2 regions of the Streptomyces sp. NPDC021115 genome follow, and region 1 is predicted to be linked to the other one. Evidence: riboswitches for the same ligand, from Rfam matches in the RefSeq annotation. Region 1 holds a riboswitch; the other holds the start of a gene.
The links. Region 1 has a riboswitch for glycine ahead of gcvT (glycine cleavage system aminomethyltransferase GcvT). Riboswitches for the same ligand answer to the same signal wherever they lie in the genome.
Positions count from the first base shown of each region.

Region 2: another riboswitch for glycine. It lies ahead of gcvP (aminomethyl-transferring glycine dehydrogenase); the one in region 1 lies ahead of gcvT (glycine cleavage system aminomethyltransferase GcvT).

Region 1 covers NZ_JBIRQF010000001.1:283,926-287,638, forward strand. The annotation lists gene ACH4TL_RS01270 (enhanced serine sensitivity protein SseB) at 1-254, opposite strand, end outside; gene ACH4TL_RS01275 (AAA family ATPase) at 411-1,118, opposite strand; glycine riboswitch at 1,289-1,398, shown strand; gene gcvT (glycine cleavage system aminomethyltransferase GcvT) at 1,596-2,723, shown strand; gene gcvH (glycine cleavage system protein GcvH) at 2,789-3,169, shown strand; gene glyA (serine hydroxymethyltransferase) at 3,196-3,713, shown strand, end outside.
Region 2 covers NZ_JBIRQF010000018.1:10,242-13,954, forward strand. The annotation lists gene ACH4TL_RS35975 (DNA polymerase IV) at 1-1,078, shown strand, start outside; gene ACH4TL_RS35980 (PRC-barrel domain-containing protein) at 1,054-1,371, opposite strand; glycine riboswitch at 1,498-1,595, shown strand; gene gcvP (aminomethyl-transferring glycine dehydrogenase) at 1,785-3,713, shown strand, end outside.

The DNA of each region.
Region 1 (3,713 bases):
ACCGGGACGTACGCCTGGCCCTCGATCTCCAGGGTGGGCAGGTCGAGGCTGCGGCTGTCGGGGCCGCCGCCGCTCGGCAGCGGGATCCAGACATGACTTCGGGCGAGCGTCTCCACGATCCGCGCTCCGGCGCCCGGGACCCCGATCGAGGCGGCCAGCACCTCTTCCAGCTCATTGCCGGGGAACGCGGGATAAGCGCCGTCGGGAAATCCTCCGTGAGCGGGGGTTATGCCCTGGTGCTCCGGGATACTCATCTTCGTCCAACCGCCATCTCGTCCGACCTGCACCAGCACCTTAACGGCTGCGCGGCGGAAGGCCATGGGCCGCCCGGTCATCTCCACAGCACTTCCTCACGCCGGGCGGCCGCATTCTTCGGCGCGGACGCGTCAGCAGCCGCGTCAGCAGCCCTGTCACTCGAAGGAGATGCTTCGCAGCACGCTCGCGGTTGCCCGGTCGAGCAGAACGGCCGATGCGCAGCCCTCGGGCGGAAGCCCGCCCTCCACCCGCGCCACCAGTTGGCCCATCGCCCGCCGGTGCCGCCCGAAGGCAGATCCGGAGACCCCGCGGCCGCGGGCGGCCTGACCCTCCAGGGCGACCGTGGGGTCCACGTCCAGCAGCACCAGGTGCAGCCCGCGGCCGGTGCGCCGGGCGTCCCTGGCCAGCCAGCGGCGCACCCAGGGCTGCGAGCCGCAGTCGTGGACGACGACGCTCGCGCCGGAGGTGAGCGCCCGGCGCAGCCCCACGTAGTGGGCGCAGCGGACCAGCGGCCGGTAGACCGCGTACGGCAGCCAGCGGGGCATGCGTCTCTCCCATGCCTCCCGGGTGTTCTGCGAGTCGACCCGCACCACGGCCGCGCCGCTCGGGTCGGCGCCCGGGACCACCCGGTTGATCAGGGTCGACTTGCCGCTGCCGGGCAGCCCCGAGGCGATGATCAGGTCACGCGCCGGGTAGCGCAGCTCCGCCCCCACTCCGCCGCGCAGGTCGTGCACGGCGGAGCGGCGGTCCGGCCGGATTGTGCCGCCCGTTCGCTGCGACGGCGGCTCCTGCGGGGTCCGCTCCTGCCGCGCGGGCAGGGTTCCTCGGGTTGTCGCGTATGTTCCCTGCCCGTGCACCGTGATCGTCCTCCAAGGTCGGTCAAGCGGCTCCGTACCCCGAGAGTGTCAAGAAAAGGTAATGTCCATCAAGGAGGCCCCGGCGCGACCCCGCTCACAGATACGGCGCAAGATCAAGGGTTCCCTTCAGGAGCGGACGTGCGATGATGACCGCGCAAAACTCCATACCGGCCGCTTGAATCCGCGCGGGAGAGTTCTCGTCCACCGGCAGTCCGCCGGTCGTCCGAGGCGCCGAAGGAGCAAGTCCTCCCTTGAATCTCTCAGGCCCCGATACCGCATGGATGAGGCAGATCTGAAAAGCGGGCCGCCGAAGCCGGTGGCTCCACCCAAGGTGCAAGCCCGGCCGTCCCGCCGCGCGGGAGTGGTCACGGCGAACCTCTCAGGTTCCGATGACAGATGGGGAGGACGCAGCGCCGTCCTTGTCGTCCCATCCGCCCCGCCCGTCACTGTCATCGCCGTGATCATGCCCCTGGGAGCCGCACCATGACCGACGCCCCGCCCACGCCCCGCCGCACCGCGCTGGACGCCGTCCACCGTGCGCTCGGCGCCACCATGACCGACTTCGCCGGCTGGGACATGCCGCTGCGGTACGGGAGCGAGCGCGACGAGCACACCGCGGTGCGCACCCGCGCCGGGCTCTTCGACCTCTCCCACATGGGTGAGATCGCTCTCACCGGGCCGCAGGCCGCCGACGCCCTCGACCACGCCCTGGTCGGTCATCTCTCGGCGCTCGCCGTGGGCCGCGCCCGCTACACGATGATCTGCGACGGCGAGGGCGGCATCCTCGACGACCTGATCGTCTACCGGCTCGCCGAGCAGGAGTTCCTGGTCGTGGCCAACGCCTCGAACGCCCAGGTGGTGCTGGACGCGCTGACCGAGCGCGCCACCGGCTTCGACGCCGTCGTACGGGACGACCGCGACGCGTACGCGCTGCTCGCCGTCCAGGGGCCGCAGTCCCCCGGCATCCTCAAGGGCCTCACCGACGCCGACCTGGACGGGCTGAAGTACTACGCGGGGCTGCCCGGCACCGTCGCCGGCGTGGACGCGCTGATCGCCCGTACCGGCTATACCGGCGAGGACGGCTTCGAGCTGTTCGTCGCGCCGGACGACGCCGAGCGGGTCTGGCAGGCGCTGACCGAGGCGGGCGCCCCGGTGGGCCTGGTGCCGTGCGGTCTGTCCTGCCGGGACACGCTGCGCCTCGAGGCGGGGATGCCGCTGTACGGGCACGAGCTGGGCACCGACACGACCCCGTTCGACGCGGGGCTCGGCCGGGTGGTGAAGTTCGGCAAGCCCGGCGACTTCGTCGGCCGCGGGCCGCTGGAGGCCGCCGCGCGCGAGGCCGAGGCGCGGCCGCCGCGCACGCTCGTCGGCCTGGTCGCCGAGGGCCGCCGGGTGCCGCGCGCCGGATACGCCGTGACGGGCCCCGACGGCTCGGAGATCGGCCGGGTCACCTCGGGCGCCCCGTCCCCGACCCTGGGGAAGCCGATCGCCATGGCGTACGTCGACGCGGAGCACGCCGCGCCCGGCAGCCCGGGAGTGTCGGTGGACATCCGCGGTACCCGGGAGCCTTACGAGGTGGTCGCGCTCCCCTTCTACCGCCGCGAGCGCTGAAACCTCTGTCTCACCAGTAAAGACCCGTTTCCCATGCACTCCCCCCTATCCAGGAGAATCGGACCATGAGCAACCCCCAGCAGCTGCGCTACAGCAAGGAGCACGAGTGGCTGTCGGCCGCCGACCAGGACGGCGTGTCGACGATCGGCATCACCGAATACGCGGCCAACGCGCTCGGCGATGTCGTGTACGTCCAGCTCCCGGATGTCGGCTCCGCGGTCGCCGCCGGTGAGACCTGCGGTGAGCTGGAGTCCACGAAGTCGGTCAGCGACCTGTACGCGCCGGTCTCCGGTGAGGTCACCGAAATCAACGAGGACGTGGTGAACGACCCGGCGCTGGTGAATTCCGCCCCCTTCGAGGGCGGCTGGCTGTTCAAGGTGAAGGTGACGGACGAGCCGGACGACCTGCTCTCCGCCGAGGAATACGCCACCTTCTCCAACAACTGACCCTCCTTACTTCGATCGGGACCCTGATGTCGCTTCTGAACAGCTCCCTCCACGAGCTCGACCCGGACGTCGCCGCCGCCGTCGACGCCGAACTCCACCGCCAGCAGTCCACCCTCGAGATGATCGCCTCGGAGAACTTCGCTCCGGCCGCCGTCATGGAGGCCCAGGGCTCGGTCCTGACCAACAAGTACGCCGAGGGCTACCCGGGCCGCCGCTACTACGGCGGGTGTGAGCACGTCGACGTGGTCGAGCAGATCGCCATCGACCGCATCAAGGAACTCTTCGGCGCCGAGGCCGCCAACGTCCAGCCGCACTCCGGCGCCCAGGCCAACGCGGCCGCGATGTTCGCGCTGCTCCAGCCCGGCGACACCATCCTGGGGCTGAACCTGGCCCACGGCGGCCACCTCACCCACGGCATGAAGATCAACTTCTCCGGCAAGCTCTACAACGTGGTGCCCTACCACGTGGACGCCGAGACCGGTCTGGTCGACATGGACGAGGTCGAGCGGCTGGCCAAGGAGCACCGCCCCAAGCTGGTCATCGC
Region 2 (3,713 bases), on a different contig from region 1:
CGGCGCCGAGCCCCGGGTGGCGGCGGCGGTGGCCGTGGGGGAGCGGCTGCGGGCCGACATCCGCGCGGTGACCGGGCTGACCGGCTCGGTGGGCCTGGCCGGCTCCAAGATGCTCGCCAAGATCGCCTCCGAGCGGGCCAAGCCGGACGGACTGGTGGTCATCGAGCCCGGCACGGAGCGGGAGCTGCTGGACCCGATGCCGGTGCGCACCCTGCCGGGCGTCGGCCCGGCCACCGCGGAGGCGCTGCGCCGGGTCGGCATCCACACCGTCGCCGAGACGCGGGAGGCGGGCGAGGCGGAGCTGGTCCGGCTGCTGGGCCGGGCGCACGGGGCGTCGCTGTACCTGATGGCCAGCGGGCGGGACGAGCGGGCGGTGGTCGCCGAGCGGGACGCCAAGTCCGTCTCGGTGGAGGACACCTTCGACGTCGACGTGACCGACCGCACCCGGGTGCAGCTGGAGGTGGCGCGGCTGGCCGACCGCTGTGTGCGGCGGCTGCGGGAGGCGGGCCGCTCCGGACGCACGGTCGTGATCAAGGTGCGGCGGTACGACTTCTCGACGCTGACCCGTTCGGAGACCCTGCGCGGGCCCACCGACGACCCCGGCGTGGTCAAGGAGGCCGCGGCGCGGCTGATCGACGGGGTGGACACCACGGCGGGCGTGCGGCTGCTGGGGGTGGGCGTCTCCGGGCTCGCGGACTACACGCAGGAGGATCTGTTCGCCCAGGCCGCCCAGGCCGCGCAGGCGGCTGAGGCCGCCCACGAGGCCCTGGAGGGGCCGGAGAGGGCCCCGGGCTCCGAGACGCCGGAGCCGGAGGGCCCGGGCGCCCCGGGCGCCTCAGAGGCCGCTGAGGGCGCCGCGCGGCCGCGGGCGTGGCTGCCCGGGGCCGATGTGCGGCACGCCGAGTACGGGGCGGGCTGGGTGCAGGGCAGCGGGGTGGGGCGGGTGACCATACGGTTCGAGGTGCCCTGGTCGGAGCCCGGCCGGGTGCGGACGTTCGCCGTGGACGACCCGGATCTGGAGCCGGGCGAGCCGCTGCCGCTGGTGCGGCCCGGTCAGCCGGTGACGTCGAGACCGTAGTGGTGGTACAGCTGAAGCTCCTGCTCCGGGGAGAGATGGCGGCCGACCCCGAGGTCCGGGGCGTCCTTGATCAGCGCCCGGTCGTACGGCACCCGCAGCGCGTCGCCGACGACCTCGCTCGGTTCGAGGGGGACGAAGACGTCCCGGCTGAACAGGCCCGTGCGTACCGCCGCCCACTCGGGCTCGCCGGTCGCGTCGTCGAGGTAGACCTCGTCCACCGTGCCGATCTTGGCGCCCTCGCGGTCGAACGCCTTGCGGCCGATGAGGGTTCGCGGGTCGATGTCCGTCTGCACGCTCTCTCCCACAGATGGCGATGGTCCAGTGATACCTACCAAAAGCCACATCCGGGTACCCGGCCACTCGGGCATCCACTGTCCAACCCCCAACGGCAGACGCGCTGGTACGCTGGCTGTGGCTGTAGACCCCGTGCGGGAGAGTCCTCCGACGATGGTGTCGGGGGCGCCGAAGGAGCAAATCCTCCCCGGAATCTCTCAGGCACACGTACCGTGCGGGTGAGGTCACTCTGGAAAGCAGGGTGGGCCACGGGGAGCACATGCTCCGGAACCCCTCCTCACCGACGGTGAAAGCCGGTCAGGCACCACGGGCCGGTGAAGCTCTCAGGTTGAGATGACAGAGGGGGAGGCCGTCCGGGCACCCGCACCGCGGTGCCCCTCGCCGGTCGTACCTGACCAGGAGGCCCCCGCAGATGACCACCCACCGCATCTCGCTCGCCGAACTGGAGCGCGGTACTCCATTCGAGCAGCGGCACATCGGCCCCGACGCCGGAGCGCAGGCCAAGATGCTCGCCCAGGTCGGCTTCGGCTCCCTCGACGAGCTGACCGCCGCCGCCGTACCCGAGGTCATAAAGAGCGCCGAGGCGCTGCGGCTGCCGCCGGCCCGCAGCGAGGCGGAGGTCCTCGCCGAGCTGCGCGCCCTCGCCGACCGCAACCAGGTGCTGCCGTCCATGATCGGCCTCGGCTACTACGGCACGTTCACCCCGCCGGTGATCCTGCGCAACGTCATGGAGAACCCCGCCTGGTACACGGCCTACACGCCGTACCAGCCGGAGATCTCCCAGGGCCGGCTGGAGGCGCTGCTCAACTTCCAGACCGTCGTCTCCGACCTGACAGGACTGGACACCGCAGGTTCCTCGCTGCTGGACGAGGCCACGGCCGCCGCCGAGGCCATGGCGCTCTCGCGCCGCGTCGGCAAGGTCAAGGAGGGCGTCTTCCTGGTCGACGCCGACTGTCTGCCGCAGACCATCGCCGTCATCGAGACCCGCGCCGAGCCGACCGGCGTCGAGGTCGTGGTCGCCGATCTGACCGACGGCATCCCGGACGAGGCCGCCGAGCGCGGCGTCTTCGGCGTGCTGCTCCAGTACCCGGGCGCCTCCGGCGCGGTCCGCGATCCGCGCCGGGTGATCGAGCGGGCCCATGAACTGGGCGCGATCGTCACCGTGGCCGCCGATCTGCTCGCGCTCACCCTGCTCACCTCGCCCGGCGAGCTCGGCGCGGACGTCGCGGTCGGCAGCACCCAGCGGTTCGGCGTGCCCATGGGCTTCGGCGGCCCGCACGCCGGGTACATGGCCGTGCGTTCCGCCCACGCCCGCAGCCTGCCGGGACGCCTCGTCGGGGTCTCGCAGGACGCCGACGGCGACAAGGCGTACCGGCTGGCGCTCCAGACCCGCGAGCAGCACATCCGCCGCGAGAAGGCCACCAGCAACATCTGCACCGCGCAGGTCCTGCTCGCGGTGATGGCCGGAATGTACGCGGTCTACCACGGCCCGGACGGGCTCGCGGCCATCGCCCGCCGCACCCACCGCTACGCCGCCGTCCTCGCCGAGGGGCTGCGGGCGGGCGGCGTCGAGGTGGTGCACGGCGCCTTCTTCGACACCCTCACCGCGCGCGTCCCCGGCAAGGCCGCCGACGTGGTCGCCGCCGCCCGCGAGGCCGGGGTCAACCTCCGGCAGACCGACGCGGACCATGTGGGCATCGCGTGCGACGAGACCACAGGCCGCGCCCAGCTGGCCGCCGTGTGGTCCGCCTTCGGCGTCGACGGCGGGGACGCGAGCGGCATCGACGAGCTGGACGCCGCGGTGGACGACGCGCTGCCCGCGGAGCTGCTGCGCTCGGACGCGTACCTGACCCATCCGGTCTTCCACCAGTACCGCTCCGAGACCGCGATGCTGCGCTATCTGCGGCGGCTGGCCGACCGGGACTACGCGCTGGACCGGGGCATGATCCCGCTCGGCTCCTGCACCATGAAGCTCAACGCGACCACCGAGATGGAGCCGGTCACCTGGCCGGAGTTCGGCGCGCTGCACCCCTTCGCGCCGGTCGAGCAGGCCCACGGCTATCTGACGCTGATCCGCGAGCTGGAGGAGCGGCTGGCCGACGTGACCGGCTACGACAAGGTCTCCCTCCAGCCGAACGCCGGATCGCAAGGCGAGCTGTCCGGGCTGCTGGCGGTGCGGGCGTACCACCGGGCCAACGGTGAGCCGCAGCGCACGGTGTGCCTGATCCCGTCCTCCGCGCACGGCACCAACGCGGCGAGCGCCGTGATGGCGGGCATGAAGGTCGTCGTCGTCAAGACCGGCGAGGACGGCGAGGTTGACGCCGCCGACCTGCGCGCCAAG